3 regions of the Pseudomonas sp. HY13-MNA-CIBAN-0226 genome follow, and region 1 is predicted to be linked to each of the others. Evidence: predicted binding sites of a transcription regulator. Region 1 holds the regulator's gene; each other region holds the start of a gene.
The links. Region 1 encodes FliA, which starts transcription of late flagellar genes. Its sites were predicted from a motif close to CTAAAGTTTNNNNNNNNNNNGCCGNTAA; they were not measured.

Region 1 (9,653 bases):
GCTGGTCATGGAGCCGTGGGGATCGAGGTCGACCACGACCACACGCTTGCCCGCCTCGGCCAGCAACCCGGCTAAAGCGATGGAGGATGTGGTTTTACCAACACCACCCTTTTGATTGGCGACTGCCCAGACTCTCATTCGAATGATTCCTCCCGGTCGAAATGCCGACCGAGAAATAGCTCAGCGTGTTAATGCGGGTGACGGAGAATTGACGGCGCTCTCTCGTCCCGGCGGCTTGACCGGTGCAGGTGCAGTTTGTGTGCCAGCACGCTTCAATGCAGCATCCGGTTGTGCATTGGCGGTACCGGTGCCTGTCAGGCTGCGCCGTACATCCAGGTTTCGTGACACCACCAGCACCACCCGCCGGTTGCGCGCGCGGCCTTCAGCGGTGGCGTTATTGGCCACCGGCTGGAACTCGCCATAACCCACCGACGCCAGACGCCCCGGGTTCACTCCCTGCATCGCCAGCATGCGCACGATGCTCGCCGAGCGGGCAGAAGACAGCTCCCAGTTGGTGGGGTATTGCGCGGTCCGAATCGGTTGATCGTCGGTAAAGCCTTCGACATGGATGGGGTTGTCGAACGGCTTCAGGATGGCCGCGACCTTGTCGATGATGTTAAAGGCGATGTCGCTGGGCATGGCGTCGCCGCTGCCGAACAACAGGCTGGAATTGAGTTCGATCTCCACCCACAACTCGTTGCCACGCACGGTCATCTGGTTGGAGCTGATCAGGTCGCCGAACGCGGCACTGATATCATCGGCAATGCTTTGCAGAGGGTTTTCACCCGCCTGCGCGATGCCGGCGTCGACCTGCTCGCTGTCCTTGACCAGAGGCTTGGCGGGGGTCACGGTCTTGGGGCGTTCATCGCCGATGGGGATGGGTTTCAGCGCTCGATCGGAGTCGTTGAACACGCCGATCAGCGCCTCGGAAATCACCTTGTACTTGCCTTCGTTGATCGACGAGATCGAGTACATCACCACGAAAAACGCGAACAGCAGCGTGATGAAGTCGGCGTAGGAAACCAGCCAGCGCTCATGGTTCACATGTTCTTCAGGTTGCCGGCGACGTGCCATCTTCCATAACCCCCATCAATCCATGAAGCCCTGGAGCTTCAATTCGATAGAGCGAGGGTTTTCACCTTCGGCGATCGACAGAATGCCTTCCAGCAACATTTCGCGATAACGCGACTGCCGCAGGGCGATGGCCTTGAGTTTGGCAGCGATGGGCAACAGCACCAGGTTGGCGCTGGCCACGCCGTAGATGGTGGCAACGAACGCAACGGCAATGCCGCTGCCCAGTTGCGACGGATCGGCCAGATTGCCCATGACGTGAATCAGGCCCATTACCGCACCGATGATGCCGATGGTCGGCGCGTAGCCGCCCATGCTTTCAAAGACTTTGGCCGCCTCGATGTCCCGGCTTTCCTGAGTATAGAAATCGACCTCGAGGATGCTGCGGATGGCCTCAGGCTCTGCGCCATCGACCAGGAGTTGCAAGCCCTTGCGCGAGTAGTTGTCGGGTTCGGCGTCGGCCACCCCTTCCAGGCCCAGCAGCCCTTCCTTGCGGGCGGTGAGGCTCCAGTTGACCACGCGATCGACGCCACCGGCCAGGTCGACCCGCGGCGGGAACAGAATCCACACCAGGATTTGCATCGCGCGCTTGAAGGCGCTCATCGGCGACTGCAGCAGCGCCGCACCGACGGTACCGCCGATAACGATCAGTGCCGCCGGACCGTTCGCCAGTGCGCCGAGGTGACCACCTTCCAGGTAGTTGCCGCCGATGATGGCGACGAACGCCATGATGATCCCGATGAGGCTCAGTACATCCATTAGACACACGCCTCGACCAGATGCCTGCCGATTTCGTCCAGGCTGTACACCGCGTCGGCGAGCTCGGCCTTGACGATGGCCATGGGCATCCCGTAGATCACGCAGCTGGCTTCATCCTGGGCCCAGATGGTGCTGCCCCCCTGTTTGAGCAGGCGCGCGCCTTCGCGGCCGTCGGCCCCCATGCCGGTCAGTACCACCGCCAGAACTTTGTCACCGTAGGATTTGGCCGCCGAACCGAAGGTGATGTCCACGCACGGCTTGTAGTTGAGGCGCTCGTCGCCCGGCAGAATCTTCACCGCGCCACGACCGTCGATCATCATCTGCTTGCCGCCCGGCGCCAGCAGCGCCAGGCCCGGACGCAGGATGTCGCCGTCTTCGGCTTCCTTCACGTGGATGCGGCAGAGTTTGTCCAGGCGTTCGGCAAAGGCCTTGGTAAACGCCGCCGGCATGTGCTGCACCAGCACGATGGGCGCCGGGAAATTCGCGGGCAACTGGGTCAGTACCCGTTGCAGCGCGACCGGGCCGCCAGTGGACGTACCGATTGCCACCAGCTTATAGCCCTTGCGCTTGGGGGCAGGCGACGACGGGGCCGGGGCCGGGGCGCGCGAGGCAATCGGTGCCGGTGCCGGACGCGCAGGCGCACTGCTGCTGTAACTGCCAACGCTCGACGGCGCGGGCGCAGGTGCGGCTACGGGCGCGGCAACGGGGGCCGGCGCACTGTAGGCACCGGCGCGCCGATTACTGCGCGAGAGGGTATGGATCTTCTCGCACAGCAGTTGCTTGACCTTGTCCGGGTTGCGCGAGATGTCTTCGAAATTCTTCGGCAGGAAATCCACCGCACCAGCGTCCAGCGCATCCAGGGTGACCCGGGCGCCTTCGTGCGTCAGCGAGGAGAACATCAATACCGGGGTCGGGCAGCGTTGCATGATGTGCCGCACCGCCGTGATGCCGTCCATCATGGGCATCTCGTAGTCCATGGTGATCACATCCGGCTTGAGGGCCAACGCCTGGTCGATCGCCTCTTTGCCGTTGGTCGCGGTACCGACGACCTGGATGTTCGGATCCGCCGAAAGAATTTCCGAGACGCGGCGACGGAAAAAACCCGAATCGTCCACCACCAGGACCTTGACTGCCATAAACACTCCGTTAGATGGAGCGAAGGCGCGATCGCCCTGCTCCACCAGAATCAAATACGCCGGGTGGCGTAACGCTTGAGCATGCTCGGAACATCGAGAATCAGCGCAATACGGCCATCACCGGTGATGGTGGCGCCCGACATGCCCGGGGTTCCCTGGAGCATCTTGCCCAATGGCTTGATGACCACTTCTTCCTGGCCTACCAGTTGATCGACGACAAAGCCGATCCGCTGGGTGCCCACCGAAAGGATCACCACATGGCCTTCACGCTGCTCTTCATGAGCGGCGGAAGCGACCAGCCAGCGCTTGAGGTAGAACAGTGGCAACGCCTTGTCGCGCACGATCACCACTTCCTGGCCATCGACCACGTTGGTGCGCGACAGGTCGAGGTGGAAGATCTCGTTGACGTTCACCAGCGGGAACGCGAACGCCTGGTTGCCGAGCATGACCATCAGCGTCGGCATGATCGCCAGGGTCAACGGCACCTTGATGACGATCTTCGAGCCCTGGCCCTTGGCCGAGTAAATGTTGATCGAGCCGTTGAGCTGGGAGATCTTGGTTTTCACCACGTCCATGCCCACGCCACGCCCTGACACGTCGGAGATCTCGGTCTTGGTCGAGAAGCCCGGGGCAAAAATCAGGTTGTAGCACTCGGTGTCGCTCAGGCGATCGGCGGCGTCCTTGTCCATGACCCCGCGTTTGACCGCAATGGCGCGCAGGATGTTGGGGTCCATGCCTTTGCCGTCATCGGAAATCGACAACAGGATGTGGTCGCCTTCCTGCTCGGCCGCAAGAATGACCTTGCCACCACGGGACTTGCCCGCGGCTTCGCGCTCTTCCGGCGACTCGATACCGTGGTCGACGGCGTTGCGTACCAAGTGGACCAGCGGGTCGGCGAGGGCCTCGACGAGGTTCTTGTCGAGGTCGGTTTCTTCGCCGACCAGTTCCAGGTTGATCTCTTTCTTGAGCTGGCGAGCCAGGTCGCGAACCAGGCGCGGGAAACGCCCGAAGACCTTCTTGATTGGCTGCATGCGGGTCTTCATCACCGCGGTTTGCAGGTCCGCCGTGACCACGTCGAGGTTGGACACGGCCTTGGACATTGCCTCGTCGGCGCTGTTGGCACCCAGGCGCACCAGGCGGTTACGCACCAGCACCAGTTCGCCGACCATGTTCATGATTTCGTCGAGGCGTGCGGTATCGACCCGCACGGTAGTCTCGGCTTCGCTGGCCGGCTTTTCCGCCGGCGGCGTGGCCGGTGCGCGAGCCGGGGCAGGCTTGGCGGCTTCGGCTTTTGGCTCAGGGGCTTTCGCCACCGGCTTGGGCGCTGCGGCCTTGGCTACCGGCGCGGCAACAGCAGCACTGGCAGCGACCGTAGCCGTGCCGACTTCGGAGAACTTGCCTTTACCGTGCAATTCGTCGAGCAGCGCTTCGAATTCGTGATCGGAGATCAGGTCGCTGCCCACTGCGGCGGCGACTGGTGCTGCCGCGACGGGCGCCGACGCAATCGCCGACTCCAGCGCTTCGACGGCGAAGTTACCCTTGCCATGGAGCTGATCGAGCAGTGCTTCGAATTCTTCGTCGGTGATGTCCGAGCTGTCGCCTGCGGCCTTTGGTGCAGCCGGTGCGGCAGGTGCCGCCGGGGCAACCACGGCGTCGATGGCGAACTGGCCTTTACCGTGCAACTGATCGAGCAACGACTCGAACTCGTCGTCGGTGATTTCGTCGCTGGCTGCAGCCGTGGTGCTGACGGGTGCTGGTGCGGCAGGCGCCGCCTCGGCCTGGGCCTTGACGGCGTTCAACGAGTCCAGCAGTTGCTCGAATTCGTTGTCGGTAATGTCACCCGATGTGCTTTCTGCCACCGGCGCCACTTCGGCAACCGGTGCGGCTTCGTCGGCCGATTGCGGCTCGGCCAGACGGGCCAGGGCTGCCAGCAACTCAGGCGTGGCCGCCGTGATCGGGCTGCGCTCGCGGACTTCGGTGAACATGCCGTTCACCGCGTCCAGTGCTTCGAGAACTACGTCCATCAGTTCCGAGTCGACGCGACGCTCACCCTTGCGCAGGATGTCGAACACGTTCTCGGCGATGTGACAGCACTCCACCAGCTCGTTGAGCTGGAGGAAGCCGGCGCCCCCTTTTACAGTGTGAAAACCGCGAAAAATTGCATTGAGCAAATCCGCATCATCCGGTCGGCTTTCCAGCTCGACCAGTTGTTCGGACAGTTGCTCTAGAATCTCGCCGGCCTCAACCAGGAAATCCTGAAGGATCTCTTCATCGGCGCCGAAGCTCATTAATGGGGTGCTCCTACAGGTCTAAAATCCAAGGCTGGATAGCAAATCGTCCACATCGTCCTGACCGGACATAACGTCTTCTCTTTTATCGGCATGAATCTGCGGACCTTCACCCTGAGAGAGATGTTTTTGTGGATCTTTTTCCGCGTGCATCGCTTGACGGTCATGTTCGATGCCCGCAAAGCGGTCCACCTGACTGGCCATCAGCACGAGCTTGAGCAGATTGCTTTCAACTTCGGTGACCAATTGAGTCACGCGCTTGATCACCTGGCCGGTGAGGTCCTGGTAATCCTGAGCGAGCAGAATGTCGTTGAGGTTGCCCGCCACCACGCGATTGTCTTCGCTGCTGCGTGTCAGGAAACCGTCGACCCGCCGGGCCAGCTCGCGGAACTCTTCGGCCCCGACTTCGCGGCGCATGAACCGTCCCCAGTCCGTGCTCAAGGCCTCGGCTTCCTGGCTCAGGCTGTTAACCAGCGGCGTGGCGTTTTCCACCAGGTCCATGGTGCGGTTGGCGGCGGCTTCGGTGAGCTTGACCACGTACCCCAGGCGCTCGGTGGCGTCGGTGATCTGAGAGACCTCCTCGGCTTGCGGCATATTCGGATCAATCTGGAAATTGACGATCGCGCTATGCAACTCGCGGGTGAGCTTGCCCACCTCCTGGTACAGGCCGCGGTCACGGGTCTGGTTGAGCTCATGGATCAGTTGCACGGCGTCGCCGAACTTGCCTTTTTCAAGGCTCTCGACCAATTCGACGGCGTGTTTTTTCAGGGTCGATTCGAAATCGCCCTGTGAAATTTCTTTTTGCTCCATAGCTCCCCCGTGGCGCAGTGACTCAGCCTATGCGTTCGAAAATCTTTTCGATTTTTTCTTTCAACGCCTGGGCCGTGAAGGGCTTGACCACATAGCCGTTAACACCGGCCTGGGCTGCTTCAATGATTTGCTCGCGCTTGGCTTCGGCGGTCACCATCAGCACTGGCAGGTGCTTGAGCTTTTCGTCGGCACGCACGTGGCGCAGCAGATCGATGCCGGTCATGCCGGGCATGTTCCAGTCCGTTACCAGAAAGTCGATGCTACCGCTGTTGAGGACCGGAATGGCCGTAGTGCCGTCATCCGCCTCGACCGTGTTGGTGAACCCAAGGTCACGCAACAGGTTTTTTATGATCCGCCGCATCGTTGAGAAGTCATCAACGATGAGGATTTTCATGTTCTTGTCCAATTCGACCTCCAAGCAGTCTTAAACGCGCCCAGCACCTGGACACGCCATTTCATTCAATCCGGCAAAACACTCGATGACTGTCTGGAGCACAACAGATCGCGACCGGCGCGTTTAACACCCGCCAGCCCGTTCGCAGTGTCCCCACACTGCCTTCAGCGCGCTCGCCACTCCCCCAAACGCCCCCGCAAACGGGCCGCGCACTGGCTGTGTAACTGGCTGACCCGAGATTCGCTGACACCCAGGACCTCACCGATTTCCTTGAGGTTCAGCTCTTCGTCGTAGTACAGCGCCAACACCAGTCGCTCACGCTCCGGCAAATTGGCAATCGCGTCCGCCAGCGCGGCCTGGAAGCGTTCATCTTCCAGGTCACGCGACGGCTCCGTATGAGCACTTGCTCCATCCTCGTGCAGCCCTTCGTGTTCGCCGTCCTGCAACAGGTCGTCGAAACTGAAGAGGCGGCTGCCCAGGGTGTCGTTCAAAATCCCGTAATAATCGTCAAGACTCAATTGGAGTTCGGCCGCAACTTCGTGATCTTTAGCGTCGCGACCTGTTTTAGCTTCAATCGAGCGAATTGCGTCGCTGACCATTCGGGTATTGCGGTGGACCGAACGTGGCGCCCAGTCCCCCTTGCGCACTTCATCGAGCATCGCGCCGCGGATTCGAATGCCCGCGTACGTCTCGAAACTCGCGCCTTTGCTGGCGTCGTATTTGGTGGATACTTCAAGCAGGCCGATCATCCCGGCCTGGATCAGGTCTTCGACCTGGACACTGGCCGGCAAACGCGCCAACAGGTGGTAGGCAATCCGTTTTACCAGTGGCGCGTAACGCTCGATCAGCTCGCACTGCGCATCGCGGGCCGATATCTTGTAGAGGTTATAGCCACTGGCGGTCATAGCACCGGCCCTGCCGTTTGTTGTACGAGGCGCTCAACGAAAAATTCCAGGTGCCCGCGCGGGTTCGCCGGCAGCGGCCAGGTATCGACCTTCTGCGCGATCGCCTTGAACGCCAGCGAACATTTGGAACGCGGAAACGCTTCGTAAACCGCACGCTGTTTTTGCACGGCCTTGCGCACGCTTTCGTCGTATGGCACCGCGCCGACATATTGCAGGGCGACGTCGAGGAAGCGGTCCGTGACCTTGGTCAACTTGGCGAACAGGTTGCGCCCTTCCTGCGGGCTCTGGGCCATATTGGCCAGGACGCGGAAGCGGTTCATGCCGTAGTCGCGGTTGAGCAACTTGATCAACGCATAGGCGTCAGTGATCGAGGTCGGCTCGTCGCACACCACCAGCAGGACTTCCTGGGCGGCGCGCACAAAGCTGACCACCGAATCACCAATGCCCGCAGCCGTGTCGATCACCAGCACATCGAGGTTATCGCCGATGTCGCTGAAGGCCTGGATCAGGCCGGCGTGTTGAGCCGGTGTCAGGTGCACCATGCTCTGGGTGCCGGACGCGGCCGGCACGATACGAATGCCGCCCGGGCCTTGCAACAGAACGTCGCGCAGCTCACAGCGGCCTTCGATCACGTCGGCCAGGGTACGTTTGGGTGTCAGCCCCAAAAGGACGTCGACGTTCGCCAGCCCAAGGTCGGCGTCCAGAAGCATGACGCGCCGTCCGAGCTCAGCCAAAGCCAGCGACAAGTTCACTGACACGTTAGTTTTGCCGACGCCACCTTTGCCGCCGGTCACCGCGATCACCTGTACGGGATGCATGCTGCCCATGTTATTTCTTTACCTTGTCTTGCATAGACGGAGGCCACATTACTGGCTGCGCGTTCATCATCTGAACAATGCATGGCAGACCATCGATGTAGGTACAAAAACGATTCATTAATACCTCAGCCAACCTGCTTGGTGGGACTGTGGTAAATATCAGCGAACATGTCAGCCATGGCTTCTTCGCTGGGTTCTTCCTGCATTTGCACGCTGACTGCGCGACTGACCAATTGATGACGCCGCGGCAGATGCAAGTCATCCGGGATCCGTGGCCCATCGGTCAGGTAGGCCACCGGCAGTTCATGACTGATGGCCAGGCTCAACACATCGCCCAGACTGGCCGTTTCATCCAGTTTAGTCAGGATGCAGCCGGCGAGCCCGCAGCGCTTGTAACTGTGATAAGCGGCGGTTAGAACCTGTTTCTGGCTGGTGGTTGCGAGGACCAGGTAATTTTTTGACTTGATGCCACGTCCGGCCAGGCTTTCGAGCTGCATGCGCAGTGCCGGATCGCTGGCCTGCAGGCCGGCGGTATCGATCAACACCACACGCTTGCGCAACAAAGGCTCCAGCGCCTGCACCAGCGACTGCCCCGGGTCGACATGAGTCACCGGCACATTGAGGATGCGGCCCAGGGTCTTGAGCTGTTCCTGGGCGCCGATCCGGTAGCTGTCCATGCTCACCAGCGCAATGTTCTGCGCGCCGTACTTGAGCACGTAGCGGGCAGCGAGTTTGGCCAGGGTGGTGGTCTTGCCCATGCCGGCAGGGCCGACCATGGCAATCACGCCACCCTCTTCCAGGGGTTCGATTTCCGGTGTGGCGATCATCCGCGCCAGGTGCGCCAGCAGCATGCGCCAGGCCTGGCGAGGCTCGTCAATGTCGCCGATCATTGCCAGCAGATCCCGCGACAGCGGACCGGACAGGCCAATGCGTTGCAGCCGGCGCCACAGGTTGGCCTGGGCCGGGCGGCTGCCTTGCAGCTGATTCCACGCCAGGGAGCCCAACTGCACTTCCATCAGTTCGCGCAGGCTGTTGAGTTCAAAGCGCATCGAGTCAAATGCACGCGGATCGACACCGCCAGTGGCAGCGGGCGCCGGCGCCGGGCGTGCAGGCTCGGTGTAGGTGGGTTCGACCAGCGGTTCGGCGGCAGTCAGGGGCAAGCCGGCGAACAGCTGGCGATTGGTGGCCTTGTCGCTCTCGCCTTCGCTGCGCAGGCTCAGTTCGGCCTGGGCGGTGACGATCCGCGACTGGGTCTTGCGCAATTCGTCCTCGAGTTCCATGTTCGGAACCCGCGGTGCCAGCGCCGACAGCTTGTAATCGAGGGCAGCCGTCAGCTCCACGCCGCCGGCGATTCGGCGGTTGCCGATGATCGCGGCATCGGCGCCCAGCTCGTCACGAACCAGTTTCATGGCCTGACGCATATCGGCGGCGAAAAAACGCTTAACTTGCATAAACCACTACCTCAGCCGTTG
Region 2 (9,653 bases), on a different contig from region 1:
CCGCTGCCCGAGCCTCACGCCAACCTGATCGACCGTTACCTGGTCGCCGCCGAGCATGCGGGTATTCGCCCGCTGCTGCTGCTCAACAAGTTCGACCTGATCGACGAGCAGAATGCCCCGGCGCTGAATGCCCTGCTGGCGGTCTACCGCACCCTGGGTTATCCGGTGCTGGAAGTCTCTGCGCACCACGGCAATGGCATGGAGCAGCTTCAGCAACAGCTCGATGGGCGCATCAGCGTGTTCGTCGGCCAGTCCGGCGTCGGTAAGTCCTCGCTGGTCAACAGCCTGCTGCCGGAAGTCGACACCCGTGTCGGCCCGCTGTCCGAGCTCTCCGGCCAGGGTACTCACACCACCACCACCGCGCGCCTGTTCCACTTCCCCGGCGGCGGTGAGCTGATCGACTCCCCGGGCATCCGTGAATTCGGCCTGGGCCACGTAAGCCGTGCCGATGTCGAGGCCGGCTTCATCGAGTTCAACGACCTGATCGGCACCTGCCGCTTCCGCGACTGCAAACACGACCGCGAACCGGGTTGTGCCCTGCTCAAGGCCCTGGAAGATGGCCGCGTGCAGCAGCAACGGATGAACAGCTACCGCTCGATCATCGCCAGTCTGCCGGAAAGCACCTACTAAACAGCTGCCCTGCCCCCTCGATACCGAGGGGGTGGGCTCGCTGCTGCCTGCCTGAAACCTGAAACCTGAAACCATTAGACGTCAGATGTTTCTGCAGGGCTTGCCCACGCCTATTGCGCCGGCCCGCCCGGTTTCGGCGCCGCATCCTCGAACAGATTCAACCGCTCGCGAATCTCATGCGCCGGTATCGGCTGCTGGTCGGCCGGCAAGGCATCTGGATCAACCGGAGTGGCCGGGACTTCCCCCGGCGCGCCCTGCCCCTGGGGCAGCGCCCCCGAAGGATCAGCACCTTGCGCCCCTTCAATGGCTTCCTGGGCCTTTTTGGTCAAGACCACTATGTCGATACGGCGATTGACCGGATTGACCGGGTTGACCCGGTCAAACAAGGCCGAAGATGCATAACCGACCACCCGCGCCACCTGCGATTCAGGATAACTGCCCGCTACCAGTGCACGTCGTGCGGCGTTGGCGCGGTTGGCCGAGAGTTCCCAGTTACCAAACTCGCCGCTGCCGGTGTACGGCGTGGCATCGGTGTGGCCACTGATGCTGATCTTGTTCGGTACCGCCTTGATGGTATCGGCCATGGCCAGCAGGATGTCTTCGAAGTAAGGCTTGAGCCGGGCGCTGCCCGAGTCGAACATCGGCCGGTTTTCCGCGTCCATGATCTGGATACGCAAGCCGTTCGGGGTGATCTCGAACAGGATCTGGTCCTTGAATTTCTGCAGCTGCGGGTTCTCGTCGACCTTGTTCTGCAACTCTTGCAGCAACAGTTCCAGGCGCTCTTTCTCGACCTGTTCGGCCATGCCTTCGACCTGTTCGGTATCAATGGTCACCTTGTCCGGCTGCGGCTGGGACTTGACCTCAGGATTGAGCGTGTTCTCCGGCGCCAGGGTCGGCGAGCCGCCCAGATCAATGATGTAGGGCGTGCCACTTTCGGAGAACCCGATAGGGTCCTTGAAGTAGCCGGCGATGGCGATCTTCTGCTCAGGCGTTGCCGTGGACATCAGCCACAACACCAGGAAGAACGCCATCATCGCCGTCGCGAAGTCGGCGAAGGCGATTTTCCAGGCGCCGCCGTGATGCCCGCCGGCTATGCGCTTGACGCGCTTGATGATTATCGGCTGGTTGTTTTCCATGACTCAGCGTCCGCGAACCGCTTGTTCCAGCTCGGAGAAGCTTGGACGGTGCGCCGGGTAAAGGACCTTGCGCCCGAACTCCACCGCCAGCGACGGCGGCATGCCGGAGGCCGAGGCGACCAGCGAAGCCTTGATGGCTTCGTAGACGTTCAACTCTTCCTTGGCATCGTGGGCCAGGGAAGTGGCCAGCGGGCCGAAGAAACCGTAGGCCGCGAGGATACCGAAGAAGGTCCCCACCAGTGCCGCGCCGACGTGCATGCCGATCGCTTTCTGGTCGCCTTCACCCAGGGAAGCCATGGTCACCACGATACCCAGTACCGCAGCCACGATACCGAAACCCGGCATGGCGTCGGCGATGCCGTTGACTGCGTGGGATGGGTGCTCGAGGTCTTCCTTGAGGCTGTAGAGCTCCATGTCGAACAGGCCTTCAAGCTCATGGGGAGCCATGTTCCCGGAGGACATGATGCGCAGGTAATCACAGATGAAAGCGGTCATGCGCTCATCTTTGAGCACAGTCGGGTACTTGGCGAAGATCGGGCTCGCCGCCGCATCTTCGATGTCGCCTTCGATGGCCATCATGCCTTCACGGCGGCTCTTGTTGAGGATTTCGAAGATCAGGCCCAGCACTTCGAGGTAGAAGGCGTGACTGAAACGCGATCCGAACATGCTCAGGGATTTCTTGAGCACGTGCATCGTCATGTAGCCGGGATTGGCCTGCAGGAAGGCGCCGAGCGCCGCACCGCCGATGATCATTACCTCGAAAGGCTGGATCAGGGCGGCAATTTTTCCGTGGGATAGCACGTATCCGCCGAGCACGCTCGCGAATACGACAATGATGCCGATTATTTTAGCCATAGGTAGGAGAGCACTTACTGAGTCGGGTTCAAGGTCATATTCGGAAGTTAAACAATCTCTTCTTCTACTTATCGGCAAAACTGCGCCAGACTATAGCCCGTTCAGGCGAAAAGCCACTTTGGCTCATTCAGCGCGCAGGTAATGCAGACGATGATCACGTCCATCCATGGCTAATGAAACGAACGTTCCAACCCCAAAACCAACGACGCTCGAAGGCTGGATCAAGCTTCTCGACAGCGTCCGGCTGCCCGTACCGCAGGCCAGCCATGACCGGGTATGCCAGGCGATTCGCAACAGCCGCAGCTCACTGCGTGACATCGCCGAACTGATCCAGGGCAGCCCGGCCCTGGCGCTGAGCGTGATTCGTGAAGCCAATCGGCAGGTGCGCAGCGGCCTTGGCGAACCGGCGGAAAACCTGGAAGTGGCGATCAATCGTCTCGGCCTCAAACGCACTGAAGAACTGCTCGCCCGCCTGCCGACGCTGCCCCAGATGCAAATCCCCGCGACCTTGCGCCAGTTGCAGCTGATCAGCCAGCACGCGACCCAGCAGGCCAACGGCTTTTTCGCCAGCCGCCTGGCCCGGCTCTGGCAGGACATCCATTGGGGTAGCCTGCTGTTTCTGTCACCACTATGGCCGATGGCGCTGATCTACCCGCAGTTGCTCGAAGAGTGGGAACGGCGCGTGATTCACAGAGGTGAATCCGCACGCAAGGTCGAACAACAGTTGTTCGGCTTGCGTTTGCTGGACATTTGCCAGGCCCTGGTCGATCTGTGGCGCCTGCCGATCTGGGTGCAGCAGGGTTACCGCCTGTTGCTCAAGGAACAGCGCGAACTGGTCAAGGTGCTGCGCATTGCCCGCGACAGCGACCACCCGTTGCGCCAGCAGAATCGCCTGGATGACGACCCGACCCTGCGTCGCTGGCTCAATCAACCTGCCAACACCGTACTACTGGCCAATGGCCTGGCGCTGTCGGCACAACAAGCCTGGGACAGCCCCCACAGCAGACGCTGGCAGCACCTGACCAGCCTGTACCTGCAAGTTTCGATGGACGAGGTACAGCAGCAATTGCACCAGCAGGCTGCCAACAGCGCCCGCTACCATGCCATGCCGGACCTCTGGCACCCGGCGGTCTCACTGATCTGGCCCTGGGACACCCCGCGCCAGCAGGCAGGCTCGCAGCCGACCCCGCCACCGACTGCGCAAGACCTGGCCAAGTGGCGCAAGGTGTGTGCCGAGTTGCTGGTGGAGCCGAGCCGCTTTGCCAATGCGATGCACCTGACCACGTCCGCCAGGGATGCCCTGGTTGCCTGCGGCATGCGCCGGGTGCTGATCCTGATGGCTGATCGCACTCACGCCAATTTACGCGTGCATCAGAGCGCCGGACTGCCCAAGGACGCCGCCAGCCTGAATTTGCTGGTCAGCCAGAGCACCGTGCTGCAACGCCTGCTCGCCCAGCAGGCCCAGGTGCGCCTAACCCCGGAAAATAACGCACAATTTTCCGCATTGCTCCCGGCCAGCCTGCGCACGCTGTTTGGCGGCGAGCATTTGCTGCTGCGTTCACTGGTCAATAATGGCCGGGTGATCATGCTGGTGGTGGCGGACCAGGGTGGTGGACCGTTCTCGGATATCACCGTACAAGCCTTCGGCAAAACCGCGCAGTGCATCGAGAAGGCGCTGCACAGCTTTAGCCACCGTGGCCAATGAGGCTGCGTTACAATCCCCCTTTTTGTGCTCTGGAGACCTCACATGTCTGACTTCTCTGGCTTGGCGCTGGTCATCGAACCCGGCGACCTGCTCGCCCGTCTCGACGCGTGCAATCTGATCCTGGTGGACCTCACCAGCAGTGCCCGCTACGCCCAAGGGCATATTCCTGGCGCGCGCTTTGTCGACCCCAAGCGCACGCAACTCGGCCAGCTACCCGCTCCGGGCCTGATCCCGCCACTCGCTGCACTTGAAGCGCTGTTCGGCGAACTGGGCCACCACAAGGATGCGGTGTACGTGGTGTATGACGACGAAGGCGGCGGCTGGGCCGGACGCTTCATCTGGCTGCTCGACGTCATCGGCCACAAGCACTACCACTATCTGGATGGCGGCCTGCTTTCCTGGCTGGCGGATGGCCTGCCGGTCTCGACCGAGGTCCCGGCTTCGGCGGGAGGCCCGGTAAGCCTGACCTTGCACGACGAACCCACGGCCACCCGAGAGTACCTGCAAAGCCGGATTGGCGCCGCCGACCTGGCCATTTGGGACGCGCGCGCCCCGCAGGAGTATTCCGGCGAGAAGGTCCTGGCTGCCAAGGCCGGACACATTCCCGGAGCGATCAATTTTGAATGGACCGCCGGCATGGATCAGGCGCGCAACCTGCGCATCCGTACAGACATGCCGCAAATCCTGGAACAACTGGGGATAACCCCGGACAAAGAAGTTATTACTCACTGCCAGACACACCATCGCTCTGGCTTCACTTATCTGGTGGCCAAGGCGCTCGGTTATCCGCGGGTCAAGGGTTACGCCGGCTCCTGGGGCGAATGGGGCAACCATCCCGACACCCCCGTAGAGATCTAAGGTTTTTAAGGACAGTTAATGAACAAGCGTCTGTTTATCCTCAGCCAATACCTGCTGCCTCATCACTTGCTCTCGCGACTGGCCGGCTGCATTGCCGAATGCCGTGTGCGCTGGTTCAAGAATGCCTTCACCGCCTGGTTCGCCAAGCGCTACCAGGTGGACATGTCCCAGGCGCTGGTCGAAGACCTGACTGCCTATGAACATTTCAATGCGTTCTTCACCCGCGCCTTGAAAGAGGGCGCGCGCCCTCTGGACGAAACGCCGGGGGCGATCCTGAGCCCGGCCGATGGCGCAGTCAGCCAGCTTGGCCCGATCGAGCATGGTCGCGTTTTCCAGGCCAAGGGCCACAGTTTCAGCGTGCTGGAATTGCTCGGTGGCGATGCGGCCAACGCTGCACCGTTCATGGGCGGCGACTTCGCCACCATCTACCTGTCGCCGAAAGACTATCACCGCGTGCATATGCCCCTGGCCGGCACCTTGCGTGAGATGGTCTATATCCCGGGCCGCATTTTCTCCGTCAACCAGACGACTGCTGAAAACGTGCCGGAGCTGTTCGCTCGCAACGAGCGCGTCGCATGCATTTTCGACACCGAGCGCGGGCCGATGGCCGTTGTGCTGGTCGGGGCAATGATTGTTGCCTCGATCGAAACCGTCTGGGCAGGCCTGGTCACTCCGCCCAAGCGTGAACTGAAAACCTTCCGCTACGACGAAGCCGCCCGTGCGCCGATCCACCTGGAAAAAGGGGCGGAATTGGGGCGCTTCAAGCTGGGTTCGACCGCCGTGGTGCTGTTCGGCCCGGACCAGGTGAAATGGGCTGAAGGCCTCGGTGCGCTGTCGCCAGTGCAGATGGGTCAAGCGCTGGGCTTGCCGAAGGCCTGATAACCGGCCTGTCCCGGTAGGAACTGCCGCAGGCTGCGATCTTTTGATGTTAGAAACAAAGTCAAAAGATCGCAGCCTTCGGCAGCTCCTACCAGGGGCGGCGTTGTTTTTGTTACCCGGGATCAAAAGATCACCGCCTGCGGCAGCGCCTATACGGCCTGATTCCTGCTATCGTTTTGGCCATGAATGAGACCACCCCACTCCAGCTGTTACGTGCACCGCTTCCTCAACAGACTCGCCTGTCGTTCTGTGAGCCAACCCCGCGCGATCTCAAGCGCTGGATCGCCAACCTGCCCAAGGCTAACATTGGCGAAACTGCCCGCTTGCTCTATCAGGGCCTGGGCGAACTCAACCAGTTGCTCACTCCCAGTGACAATCGCCTGCAATTGCTCGAGTTGTTGCGACCAGAGGTGTACTACGTCTGCAAACACCTGGAGCGGCACTTCCTGCATCAGGCGATTGTGCTGGACGAGCGCTCGCGCAAGATCGCCAACCTATGCCAGGCATTGCAAAGTCACCTGGCGATTGGCTACAAGCAGATCGTCCTGCGCGTGTCACCGCGCTTCAGCAAGGATCGCGCCCCGCTCTTGACTCAAGCGCTGCAACGGGCGATCCATTGCCTCAACGGGCCGTTGATGCGCGCGACGCAGCTGTATTGCCCGGCGCCGGAAGGCGTCTGGGTGGAGCTGCATCAACTCTACCGAATCGCCTGCTCGCACCAGCTCCAGCGCCAGAATGTGCGCGACGAATTGGCCAGCCAGACGCAAAACCTCAGCATTGAGCAGACCTATATCACGGCGCTGCTGATGGGTGCTGCACGCTGCAATCAACTGCGGCAGAACCAGATTGCCCGTCTCGCCGAAGTGCTGGAGTCATGGAGCTCGCTGATACGCCTGAATCCGGGCCAATCGGTCGAAGGGCTGTTCGCCGTCGCACCAATGCTCGATACCGCTCCGCGCTACCGCTCCAAATTCAGGAGCGAACAGCAGGACGATTTGCTGGCCATTGACACCACCCCGCTGGTGGCGGCCATCGACGCTCATCTACACAAGACCGACTCGGCCCAACCTCTGCTGGTGCCGACGGGTTTGAGCCTGGATACCTTGCAACACCTGAGTGCCGCCTGGGGGCAGACCGCCGAGCGCAGTTTTCAACGCACGGCAAGCCAGGGCCAACTGACCCTGTGCGTCGGCATGAGCGCCCTGCATTTCTATCTGGGTGGCCAGCGCTCGTTCAGTGAGCTGCTGAAAAACCACGGCGGCCGACAGGCGAAATTTTCTGCGCTGTCGTCGGCGACCAAGGGCCAGGACCAATGGAGCCACGCCTTCGACGTGGCGCCGGAGGGCAACACCCACGACCTGCTGCCCTACGAAGAAATCGAATACCCCCAGCTGCAAAACGATGATGGCAATGACACGGCCGACAGCAATCGGCATTTTCCGACTTATGTGTTGCCAGTGGTCAACCACAGCCCGGGAGGCTATTGCCTGGCGTGGCCCGGCGAAGTACCGGCCGAGCTTCAGGCGGGTGAGATGGTCGGCATCGAGGATGTCGCGGGCCAGGGCTGGAGTATCGCGGTGGTGCGCTGGATTCGCCAGGTTCGTGGCGGCGGCACACAAATGGGCATCGAACAGGTTGCACCCTACGCAGAGCCCTGTGGCCTGCAGCTGGTGCGCACCCATGATGATCACAGCCACTACCTGCGCGGCCTGTTATTGCCCGCGATCAGCGCGGTAGACCTGCCCGCCACACTATTGGCCCCGCGCCTGCCCTTTCAGGAAGGGCAAAAGGTGATGATCAACACCAACGGCGAGGAACATCGGGCAGGGCTGGATCGACGGGTGGCGAGTACCAACAGTTTTAATCAGTTCGCTTACCGGTCGTTGGAGGGTGCCAAAAACGACAACGCCGCGGGTGGCGGCGTCGAGGAAGACTTTGATTCTTTGTGGAAGTCGCTTTGAGGTCAGGCATGAAAAATGTAGTGCGGCCATCGCGGGCAAGCCTTGCACCCACAGGTCAGTGATTTTGTAAGATTTTGGTGTGGTCATCGCGGGCAACCTTTGCTCCCAGGTCGGTGATTCTGTGGGAGCAAGGCTTGCCCGCGATGAGGCCTGATCAGGCGGCTAAAGTCTCAGAGCTGCCCATCACGATCCCGAAAGCCCAGCAGATACAGCACACCATCCAGCCCAAGGGTCGAAATCGCCTGCTTCGCCGACTGCTTGACCAGAGGTTTGGCACGGAACGCCACGCCCAACCCGGCGATCGCCAGCATCGGCAAATCGTTGGCGCCGTCGCCCACGGCAATCGTCTGCTCCAGACGCAGGCCTTCCTTGTGCGCCAGCTCCCGCAACAGGTCCGCCTTGCGCTGCGCATCGACAATTGGCTCGACCGCCACGCCAGTCACCTTGCCGTCGACCACTTCCAGTTCATTGGCAAATACGTAGTCGATGCCCAGTTTTGCTTGCAATTGCTTGGCGAAGTAAGTGAAGCCGCCTGACAGGATCGCTGTCTTGTAGCCCAGGCGCTTGAGTTCGGCGAACAGGGTTTCGGCGCCTTCGGTCAGGCGCAGCGAGGCGCCGATCGAATCCAGCACGCTGACGTCCAGCCCCTGCAGCAAGGCAAGGCGCTCCTTGAAACTCGCGCGGAAATCCAGCTCGCCGGCCATCGCCCGCTCGGTGATCGCAGAAACCTGCTCGCCCACACCCGCGGCCTTGGCCAGTTCATCAATGACTTCGGCTTCAATCAGCGTGGAGTCCATGTCGAACACCGCCAGGCGGCGGTTGCGGCGGAACAGCGAATCTTCCTGGAAAGCGATATCGACGTTGAGGTCCTGCGCCACGCTGAGGAACTCGGCCCGCAGCGCCTGCGGGTCGGCCGCTTCGCCACGCACAGAAAACTCGATACAGCCCTTGCCCTTGTCGGCCGGCGTATCCAGCGGCATGCGTCCCGACAAGCGATCGATATGATCGATATTCAGCCCATACTTGGCCGTGATCGAGCTGACGGCCTGCAATTGCTCGGCAGTCACCTTGCGGGTCAACAGGGTAACGATGTGGCGTTTTTTCCCCTGGTTGCCGACCCACTGCTGGTAATCCTCTTCGGAAACCGGCGTGAAACGGACCTGTTGATCGAGCTTGTAGGCCGTGAACAGAATGTCCTTGAGGACGGACTTGCCTTGCTCGGTGTCGGGAATCTCAACCAGGATGCCGAACGACAGGGTGTCGTGGATCACCGCCTGGCCGATGTCGAGAATGTTCACACCACCCTGGGCCAGAACGCCGGTAATGGCCGCAGTCAGACCCGGACGGTCGACTCCCGTGATGTTTATCAGGACGATTTCGCGCAAGGCGCACCCCCGCAAGTGGAAAAAAACCGCATTCTACCCACATTCAGTGACCATCGGGCACCGTGAGCGCTTTGCCGGTCTGGGGCCTGTCGCTATACTGCGCGTCAACTTCACGGACAAAAGAGCCGAGCTCAAGTGAACCGGCCCACGCCAGTAAAAACCGATAACTTCTTTCTGCTGATCTTCCGGGCACTGCGCCATCGCCGTGTACCGATTGCATTACGCATTGCCAGCCATAACGTGA
Region 3 (9,653 bases), on a different contig from region 1:
CATACAATCAAACAAGTAAAAACAATGGACAGAATCAAGCAAACACCAACCAACCCCATGTCAATATTTGCGATATTCGCAACGTTATCTGAAGCCTGCCGAGGCGGGACGCCAGTGGACACACGCAAACCAACGCGCACCGCCGATGGCAGGCACGAATGACAAAAAAAAAGGCCTTGTCGATGACAAGGCCTTTCATTCATTGGCTCACAGGGCTCAGAACAGCTTGCGGCCCTTGTTCGCGGCAATGCGCATGCGCAACGCGTTGAGCTTGATAAAGCCCGCTGCGTCCGCCTGGTTGTAGGCTCCGCCGTCTTCTTCGAACGTTGCGATATTGGCATCGAACAAGGATTCGTCAGACTTGCGACCGGTGACGATCACGTTGCCTTTGTACAGCTTCAGGCGCACAACACCATTCACGTGGGCCTGGGATGCGTCGATCATCTGTTGCAGCATCAGACGCTCAGGGCTCCACCAGTAACCGGTGTAGATCAGGCTGGCGTATTTAGGCATCAGCTCGTCTTTGAGGTGAGCCACTTCACGGTCCAGGGTGATCGATTCGATCGCCCGGTGGGCGCGCAGCATGATAGTGCCGCCTGGGGTCTCGTAACAGCCACGGGACTTCATGCCCACATAGCGGTTCTCGACGATGTCCAGACGACCGATGCCGTGTTCGCCACCTATGCGGTTAAGGGTCGCCAGCACGGTGGCCGGGGTCATCTCGACGCCGTCCAGCGCGACGATGTCGCCGTTGCGGTAGGTCAGTTCCAGGTATTGCGCCTTGTCTGGAGCCTTCTCCGGGGAGACGGTCCATTTCCACATGTCTTCTTCGTGCTCGGTCCAGGTGTCTTCCAGCACGCCGCCCTCATAGGAGATGTGCAGCAGGTTGGCATCCATCGAGTACGGGGACTTCTTCTTGCCGTGACGCTCGATCGGAATCGCGTGCTTCTCGGCGTAATCCATCAGTTTTTCACGGGACAGCAGGTCCCACTCACGCCACGGAGCGATCACTTTCACACCAGGCTTCAAGGCATACGCGCCCAGTTCGAAACGAACCTGGTCGTTACCTTTACCGGTGGCACCGTGGGAAATGGCGTCAGCGCCGGTTTCGTTGGCGATTTCGATCAGGCGCTTGGCGATCAACGGACGAGCGATGGAAGTACCCAGCAGGTACTCGCCTTCGTAAACGGTGTTGGCGCGGAACATCGGGAAAACGAAATCGCGCACGAACTCTTCGCGCAAGTCGTCGATGTAGATCTCTTTGACGCCCATGGCCTGAGCCTTGGCGCGTGCAGGTTCGACCTCTTCGCCCTGACCCAGGTCAGCGGTGAAAGTCACCACTTCACAGTTATAAGTATCCTGCAGCCACTTGAGGATCACCGAAGTGTCCAGGCCGCCGGAATACGCCAGAACGACCTTGTTTACGTCCGCCATGCCATCACTCCACGGGGTTCTACGGAAAGCCGTCGAGTCTACCGGTCATGCGCGTTAATTTACAGAGGCGCGACAGCTTATGACGACGAAGCGACAGATTCTGTCGAGAGCGCGACGATGACTCGCCGGTCAGGAAGTTGCAGGCGCGGCCCCGGGAGTGTTGGTCTGCGGGGCGACTTGAGGGGCGGCCTTGTCTGCAGCCACGCGCTCAAGACGCACGGCCACCCGCCGGTTCTTCGCCCGGTTGGCGGCGTTGGTATTGGGTGCCAACGGATACCGCTCGCCGTGGAAACGCAGGGTTACCTGCGACTCCAGGATGCCATTGGCCTTGAAGAACTCCATCACCGCCAGCGCTCGGCGACGTGACAGGTCACGGTTGGTCAGGCGGTTGCCGCTGTTGTCGGAGTGCCCATCGAGTTCGATGTGATTGACCGTTGGATCGGCCTTCATGTACTCCAGCATCACCTGCAACTGAGCCTTGGCGCGCGCGTCGAGGTCCAGGCTTTCTCCGGGAAAACCGATCTGTAACTGCCTCACCTGTTCGAAATTCTTCGGCAACAGCTTCGCCACGCAGCCTTGGTACTCATTGAACGCCTGACTGAACCTGACTGGTAACAGGCGCACTTCCGACACTCGCCCATCGCCTGACGAATGCCGGATCACCGGGCTGCGGCCGTCGAGCAAGCCGCTGATCAAGCGGCCTGCCTGGACCTGGGACGTATTAAAAAGCACGTTGCCACTGCCGATATGCACCGAGCCCAGGTTGATGTCGCCACGTCCCGGCTGCCAGGGAGCCGCAGCGGCCAGCAGCGTCGCCGACCCGCCGCCGATCATCGCGTTGTAGGCCGTCAGGCGGAACACCGCCTGCTCGCCCGCGCGGCGAACGAACTCGCCCGCACCGAAGTCCGTGATGGGCTGGGCCAGACGGCATTCGAACCGGTCGCCGGCGACCGTCCACTCGGTGTTCTCCAGGCGGGTCTGGAAAGTCAGCGCCATCGCGGGGACGCTGGTAAACACACTGAGCAAGGCTAAATATCGCTGGCGCACGGGAGGCTCCACTGGCTTCGACAACTGAAAGACGGACGCCGACTTGTTTACGGCGTACCTGTTGGATATCGGAAGGTTGTCGCAAAACTTGATAGCGAGTGCCTGGAAGAGTCTTTTCCGGTAGCATTCCCCTCAGTTTGACCCGCCTGGAATCTCCTCATGTCCGACCGCCTGACCCTGCTGCGTCCCGACGACTGGCACATTCATCTTCGCGATGGTGCCGTGTTGACCAATACCGTCGCGGATGTCGCGCGCACCTTTGGTCGCGCCATCATCATGCCCAACCTGGTACCTCCGGTACGCAATGCGGCTGAAGCCGATGGCTATCGCCAGCGGATTCTCGCCGCGCGCCCATCCGGCAGCCAGTTCGAACCTCTGATGGTGCTGTACCTGACCGACCGCACCCAGCCTGAAGAAATTCGCGAGGCCAAGGCCAGTGGATTCGTGCACGCCGCCAAGCTGTATCCGGCCGGTGCCACCACCAACTCGGACTCTGGCGTCACCAGCATCGACAAGATCTTCCCGGCAATCGAGGCCATGGCCGAAGTCGGTATGCCCTTGCTGATCCATGGTGAAGTCACCCGTGGCGATGTCGACGTCTTCGATCGGGAGAAAATCTTCATCGACGAGCACATGCGTCGAGTGGTCGAGCGTTTCCCGACCCTCAAGGTGGTGTTCGAACACATCACCACCAAAGACGCCGTGCAGTTCGTCAACGAAGCCTCGGCCAACGTCGGCGCAACCATCACCGCGCATCACTTGCTGTACAACCGCAATCACATGCTGGTGGGCGGGATTCGGCCGCACTTCTACTGCCTGCCGATCCTCAAGCGCAATACCCACCAGGAAGCCCTGCTCGACGCCGCCACCAGCGGCAGCGCCAAGTTCTTCCTGGGTACCGATTCGGCGCCGCACGCCCAGCACGCTAAAGAAGCCGCCTGCGGTTGTGCCGGTTGCTACACCGCTTATGCGGCAATCGAGATGTACGCCGAGGCATTTGAACAACGCAACGCGCTGGACAAGCTCGAAGCCTTCGCCAGCCTCAACGGCCCGCGCTTTTACGGCCTGCCGGCGAACACCGATCGCATCACCCTGGTCCGCGAGGAGTGGACCGCCCCTACCAGCCTGCCATTTGGCGAGCTGACCGTTATCCCGCTGCGCGCCGGTGAAAAACTGCGCTGGCGCCTGCTGGAGGAACACGCGTGAGTGAAGACCATTACGACGACGAACAGGAAGGTCAAGGCGGCGGTGGTTCACGCCACCCGATGGCTGCCCGCTTCCGTGGGTACCTGCCAGTCGTTGTCGACGTTGAAACCGGTGGTTTCAACTCTGCCACTGACGCCCTGCTGGAAATCGCCGCCACCACGATTGCCATGGATGAAAAAGGCTTCGTGTATCCGGACCACACCTACTTCTTCCGTGTAGAGCCTTTTGAAGGGGCGAACATTGAAGCGGCAGCACTGGAGTTCACCGGGATCAAGCTCGATCACCCGCTGCGCATGGCGGTGAGCGAAGAAGCTGCACTGACTGATATTTTCCGCGGCATCCGCAAGGCACTCAAAGCCAACGGTTGCAAGCGCGCGATCCTGGTCGGCCACAACAGCAGCTTCGACCTGGGCTTCCTCAACGCAGCCGTTGCGCGCCTGGACATGAAACGTAACCCGTTTCATCCGTTCTCCAGCTTCGATACCGCAACCCTCGCCGGTCTCGCCTACGGTCAGACCGTACTGGCCAAGGCTTGCCAGGCCGCCGACATCGATTTCGACGGTCGTGAGGCGCACTCGGCTCGCTACGACACCGAGAAAACCGCTGAGCTGTTCTGCGGCATCGTCAATCGCTGGAAGCAGATGGGCGGCTGGGAAGACTTCAACGACTGACGCAGTCGGTTTATCCCATCCATAAAAAAACCGGCCGCAATGGCCGGTTTTTTTTGCCTCGAATGCGCCTTACAGGGCAGCAGCATTCTCGGTCAGGTAAGCAGCAACGCCTTCAGTCGAAGCCGTCATGCCCTTGTCGCCTTTCTTCCAGTTGGCAGGGCAGACTTCGCCGTGCTCTTCGTGGAATTGCAGAGCGTCGACCAGACGGATCAGCTCTTCCATGTTACGGCCCAGCGGCAGGTCGTTGATGATCTGCGAACGGACAACGCCTTTGTCGTCAATCAGGAACGCGCCACGGAAAGCCACGCCGCCTTCGGACTCAACGTCGTAGGCCTTGGCGATTTCGTGCTTCATGTCGGCAGCCATGGTGTAGCGAACCTGGCCGATACCGCCATTGTTCACCGGGGTGTTGCGCCATGCGTTGTGAGTGAAGTGCGAGTCGATCGACACTGCGATCACTTCGACGTTGCGTGCCTTGAAGTCAGACATGCGGTTGTCCAGAGCGATCAGCTCGGACGGGCAAACGAAAGTGAAGTCCAGCGGGTAGAAGAACACCAGGCCGTATTTGCCTTTGATGGCCGACGACAGGGTGAAGCTGTCTACGATTTCGCCATTGCCGAGTACGGCCGGTACGGTGAAGTCAGGGGCTTGCTTGCCTACGAGTACGCTCATTGATATCTCCTGGTGTAGAAACGTGAAGTGCCGGGTCGGTGCCAGCCTGCCACCTTCAGGCGACAGCCCTGTGACACGAACCCGCTTCATAAGGACCGGCAATCATACACTGGGTTTTTAACCTATCCCCAACGGATTTCCCGAGCGCCACAAAATATCGTGGCCGATGATTTCGTTAGTCTGAACCGTTCGTCAGAGACACGCCCTTATAACGAGATGCTTTCATAAACCACTTTGACAATCATTCTCGTTAACATTAAGATCCATCGCAATTGAGTCACAACCAGCGACGGTTCTCACTTATGTATGTCTGCCTCTGCACTGGCGTCACCGACGGTCAAATCCGCGATGCAATCTATGAAGGTTGCTGCAGCTACAAGGAAGTCCGTCAGGCTACCGGCGTAGCCAGCCAATGCGGTAAATGCGCCTGCCTTGCCAAGGAAGTGGTGCGTGAAACCCTGACCAAGCTGCAAACCGCCCAGGCGGCGATCCCCTTCCCGGTGGAATTTACTGCCGCTTAAATACCCTATTTCAAACAACCGGACTTCATGTCCGGTTTTTTTATGCCTTTAAATCAATTGCTTAGACGCTAGACGCGGAACACAAACATTCTTATTCCGATTAATTTTCACTTATCTTTCAATAACTTAGGTTTGACACTCTTAGTTGAGCGGCTCAAACTCTGCCTTATAGACAGTTAATACAGGGCAGGACCCCATCATGAAAGGCGACATTACAGTCATCCAGCATCTCAACAAGATCCTTGCCAATGAGCTGGTCGCGATCAATCAATATTTTCTGCATGCGCGCATGTACGAAGATTGGGGCCTGAACAAGCTCGGCAAGCATGAGTACAAAGAATCCATCGACGAGATGAAGCACGCCGACAAGCTCATCAAGCGCATCCTGTTCCTGGAAGGCCTGCCGAACGTCCAGGACCTGGGCAAGCTGCAGATCGGCGAGCACACCCGGGAAATGCTCGAGTGTGACCTGCGCATCGAACGCACCGGGCATGCCGACCTCAAGGTGGCCATCGCGCATTGCGAAACCGTTGCCGACTTCGGCAGCCGCGAACTGCTTGAAGACATTCTTGAATCCGAAGAAGAACATATCGACTGGCTGGAAACGCAGTTGGGCCTGATCGACAAGATTGGTCTTGAGAACTACCTGCAGTCGCAGATGGGCGAAGAGTAATAGCACTGTAGGAGCTGTCGAGTGCAACGAGGCTGCGATCTTTTCGATGGCAACCTCAAACTCGACCTCGACACAACTTATCAACCGCAATAAAAAGCCCCGCTCCTCTTCCGAGGGCGGGGCTTTTTAGTTGCCGGAAATCACGAGATCGCAGCCTCGCTGCACCCGACAGCTCCTACACAGCTCCTACAGCGGAGCCAATCGTTTTCAGGCTTCGGTCTTGGTCGTAGCAGCCGCTTCGACAGCAGCCTTGATCGTAGTCTGCAACGAACCGTCAGCAGCCATCTCGGTCATGATGTCGCTACCACCGACCAGCTCACCACCGACCCACAGTTGCGGGAAAGTTGGCCAGTTGGCGTATTTTGGCAGGTTGGCGCGAATTTCCGGGTTCTGCAGGATGTCCACGTAAGCGAACTTTTCACCGCATGCCATCACGGCCTGAGCAGCTTTTGCGGAAAAGCCGCACTGCGGGGCATTCGGCGAACCTTTCATGTAAAGCAGAATGGTGTTGTTAGCAATCTGCTCTTTAATCGTTTCGATGATATCCATGGAGCACCTCGGCTGAACTTTCCGACTCAAGGGTCGGCACGGTGGCGCATTGTAACGGAAACCCGAGCGCCATGCTCGGTCTCCCCGACAGACACGATCACGCCGCCGCCACCGTCACTGGTACGCCGTTCAACGCCGCGTTACCTGAAAGTTCGTCGAGCTGGCATTCATCGGTCAGGTCATTGGCGCTCGAGCCAGGCTGGCCGCTGGCGATGGTCATCTGCACACCGGGGCGGGCATGGCCCCAACCGTGAGGCAAGCTGACCACACCTTGCATCATGTCCAGGCTCGCCATCACCTCGACTTCAATCACCCCTACCCGCGAACTCACCCGCACCCGCTGCCCATCGACCAGCCCGCGCTTGCTCAGGTCTTCAGGGTGCATCAGCAACTGATGGCGCGGTTTGCCTTTCACCAGACGGTGATAGTTATGCATCCAGGAGTTGTTGCTGCGCACATGACGGCGGCCAATCATCAACAGCTCATCGGCGGCCGGCGCCTGCAGGGCAGCGAAACGTGTCAGGTCAGCGAGGATCACCGGCGGCGCCGCCTGAAGTCGCTGGTTGGCGGTTTTCAGGCGCTGCGCCAGGTTGGGTTTCAAAGCGCCCAGGTCGACGCCATGGGGGTGATCGAACAAGGTCGCTAATGACAACTTGTGCTCGGAAGCGTCGCCATAGGCGCCCATGCGCAGGCCAAGGTCGATCATCTGCGCGGGCGCAATCGTCGGTTTGAGCGCCTTGCCGGTCCTGGCGGCAAAGGCCTGGGCCAGCCCCACGAAAATCTCCCAGTCGTGCAGCGCGCCTTCAGGCTTGGCGAGGATCGCCCGGTTGAAGCGGCTGACGTTGCGCACCGCGAACAGGTTGAACGTGGTGTCGTAGTGATCGTTCTCCAGGGCCGAGGTCGACGGCAGGATCAGGTCGGCGTAACGCGTGGTCTCATTGATGTACAGGTCGATACTGACCATGAACTCCAGGCCATCCAGCGCCTGCTCCAGCTGGCGACCGTTGGGCGTGGACAACACCGGGTTGCCCGCCACGGTAATCAGCGCCCGCACCTGCCCATCGCCCTCGGTGAGCATTTCCTCGGCCAGCGCCGAGACTGGCAGCTCGCCGGCATACTCTGGCCGCCCGGACACGCGGCTCTGCCACAAATTGAAATGCCCGCCGGAAGTCGACGCCACCAGGTCCACTGCGGGCTCGGTACACAGCGCCCCACCCACCCGATCAAGGTTGCCGGTGACCAGGTTGATCAATTGCACCAGCCAATGGCACAGCGTGCCGAAGGCCTGGGTCGACACCCCCATGCGTCCGTAGCACACCGCCGTAGGCGCGCCGGCGAAATCACGGGCCAGCTGGCGGATGGACTCGGCCGGCACCGCGCACAGCGGGCTCATGGTCTCGGCTGTGAATGGCGCAACGGCCGCACGCACTTCGTCCAGGCCATCCACCGGCAGGTGACTGCCCTTGGCCAGGCCCTCAGCGAACAAGGTGTTGAGCAGACCAAACAGCAGCGCCGCATCGCCGCCGGGACGCACGAACAGATGCTGGTCGGCGATCGCCGCCGTTTCACTGCGCCGCGGATCGACCACCACCACTTTGCCGCCCCGGGCCTGAATGGCCTTCAAGCGTTTTTCCACGTCCGGCACGGTCATGATGCTGCCGTTGGAGGCCAGGGGATTACCGCCCAGGATCAGCATGAAGTCGGTGTGATCGATATCCGGGATCGGCAGCAGCAGACCGTGGCCGTACATCAGGTGACTGGTCAGGTGATGGGGTAACTGGTCGACCGAGGTCGCGGAAAAGCGGTTGCGGGTTTTCAGCAGGCCGAGGAAGTAGTTGCTGTGGGTCATCAGCCCGTAGTTATGCACGCTGGGGTTACCTTGGTAGACCGCCACCGAATTCTGTCCGTGACGCTCCTGAATCTGCGCCAGGCGCTCGGCCACCAGACTGAACGCTGCCTCCCACTCGATCGGCTGCCATTCACTGCCCACTCGAAGCATCGGCCGATGCAGGCGATCCGGATCATTCTGGATATCCTGCAGGGCCACCGCCTTGGGGCAGATGTGACCGCGACTGAACGTATCCTGGGCATCACCCTTGATCGAGGTGATCTGCACGCCCGCGCCTTCGACTTCAGTGGTTTCGATGGTCAGGCCGCATATGGCCTCGCACAGGTGGCACGCACGGTGGTGGAGAGTCTTGGTCATGGCCAGTCTCTGTCTTGTTCTGGGCGGGCAATAGCGACCGCGGGAACAAAACTATGGCGCCTGCCCTGCCACTTCGCCAGCGACGTTCGTCTTGTGAATCGGCCGCCATCAGGCCAGCCGATGCACACAAGGAATCAGTTCGGCGGCAGCCTGGGGGGGAGTTGCTGCTGGATTTCCTGGACGGTCTCGATCTGCTCATGGCCGACATGCACGCCGGTGAGCTCGCCGATCAGGCGCCAGTGTTCGTCCAGGCCGCTGCTGATGGTGGCCATGCGGTCGATCATGCGGCGGCCGGCGGCCTTGGTAACTTCGTCATTGCTGCGCAGCAGCTCGAAGGACATCGAAGTCATGGAAGCGGTGAGGTGAGTAAGGGAGCGGGCCGTGAGGCCGAGCAGTTCCATGAGTTGCTGTTCTTTCGATTCCATTCCGAAGGGCTTCCTGCGTCGTTCGTGCGTTAGTTATAACCCAGCACTTTGTATTAGCAAAACTTTCAGACCAGAAACAGGCGCGTTGCCGTGGCTGGACGAAAGGTCAGAAATCGACTCTGCCTGCCCGGTTTGATTGCAAAGCCCCGGGGCCGCAGTGTACAAATGGTGCGCTGCTGTCAGGAAACAGGCTTCAAAAGCGCTACTGCGGTAATCCCGTAGCCCCTCCGAATCCCCTAAAAACCGTAG

Region 2: motA (flagellar motor stator protein MotA) is a predicted target of FliA. The motif match lies at 2,690-2,717, and genes of this name have one in related genera.
Region 3: AAEZ05_RS13165 (flagellar protein MotY) is a predicted target of FliA. The motif match lies at 2,547-2,574, and genes of this name have one in related genera.

The regions. Positions count from the first base shown of each region.
Region 1 covers NZ_JBEOPS010000008.1:15,253-24,905, forward strand. Annotated here, with positions in the region: gene AAEZ05_RS10480 (ParA family protein) at 1-138, opposite strand, end outside; gene motD (flagellar motor protein MotD) at 181-1,074, opposite strand; gene AAEZ05_RS10490 (flagellar motor protein) at 1,090-1,830, opposite strand; gene AAEZ05_RS10495 (protein-glutamate methylesterase/protein-glutamine glutaminase) at 1,830-2,966, opposite strand; gene AAEZ05_RS10500 (chemotaxis protein CheA) at 3,017-5,254, opposite strand; gene AAEZ05_RS10505 (protein phosphatase CheZ) at 5,276-6,064, opposite strand; gene AAEZ05_RS10510 (chemotaxis response regulator CheY) at 6,087-6,458, opposite strand; gene fliA (RNA polymerase sigma factor FliA) at 6,623-7,363, opposite strand; gene fleN (flagellar synthesis regulator FleN) at 7,360-8,190, opposite strand; gene flhF (flagellar biosynthesis GTPase FlhF) at 8,307-9,632, opposite strand; gene flhA (flagellar biosynthesis protein FlhA) at 9,644-9,653, opposite strand, start outside.
Region 2 covers NZ_JBEOPS010000015.1:148,843-158,495, reverse strand. Annotated here, with positions in the region: gene rsgA (small ribosomal subunit biogenesis GTPase RsgA) at 1-630, shown strand, start outside; gene motB (flagellar motor protein MotB) at 741-1,766, opposite strand; gene motA (flagellar motor stator protein MotA) at 1,770-2,621, opposite strand; gene AAEZ05_RS17890 (HDOD domain-containing protein) at 2,788-4,326, shown strand; gene rhdA (thiosulfate sulfurtransferase) at 4,369-5,184, shown strand; gene asd (archaetidylserine decarboxylase) at 5,203-6,063, shown strand; gene AAEZ05_RS17875 (cyclic-di-GMP receptor FimW-related protein) at 6,246-8,024, shown strand; gene serB (phosphoserine phosphatase SerB) at 8,195-9,409, opposite strand; gene AAEZ05_RS17865 (AhpA/YtjB family protein) at 9,545-9,653, shown strand, end outside.
Region 3 covers NZ_JBEOPS010000010.1:135,701-145,353, forward strand. Annotated here, with positions in the region: gene AAEZ05_RS13160 (argininosuccinate synthase) at 217-1,434, opposite strand; gene AAEZ05_RS13165 (flagellar protein MotY) at 1,564-2,481, opposite strand; gene pyrC (dihydroorotase) at 2,641-3,687, shown strand; gene rnt (ribonuclease T) at 3,684-4,358, shown strand; gene AAEZ05_RS13180 (peroxiredoxin) at 4,428-5,030, opposite strand; gene AAEZ05_RS13185 (bacterioferritin-associated ferredoxin) at 5,333-5,551, shown strand; gene bfr (bacterioferritin) at 5,751-6,224, shown strand; gene grxD (Grx4 family monothiol glutaredoxin) at 6,432-6,773, opposite strand; gene AAEZ05_RS13200 (molybdopterin oxidoreductase family protein) at 6,871-8,979, opposite strand; gene plzR (PlzR type 4 pili assembly inhibitor) at 9,114-9,404, opposite strand.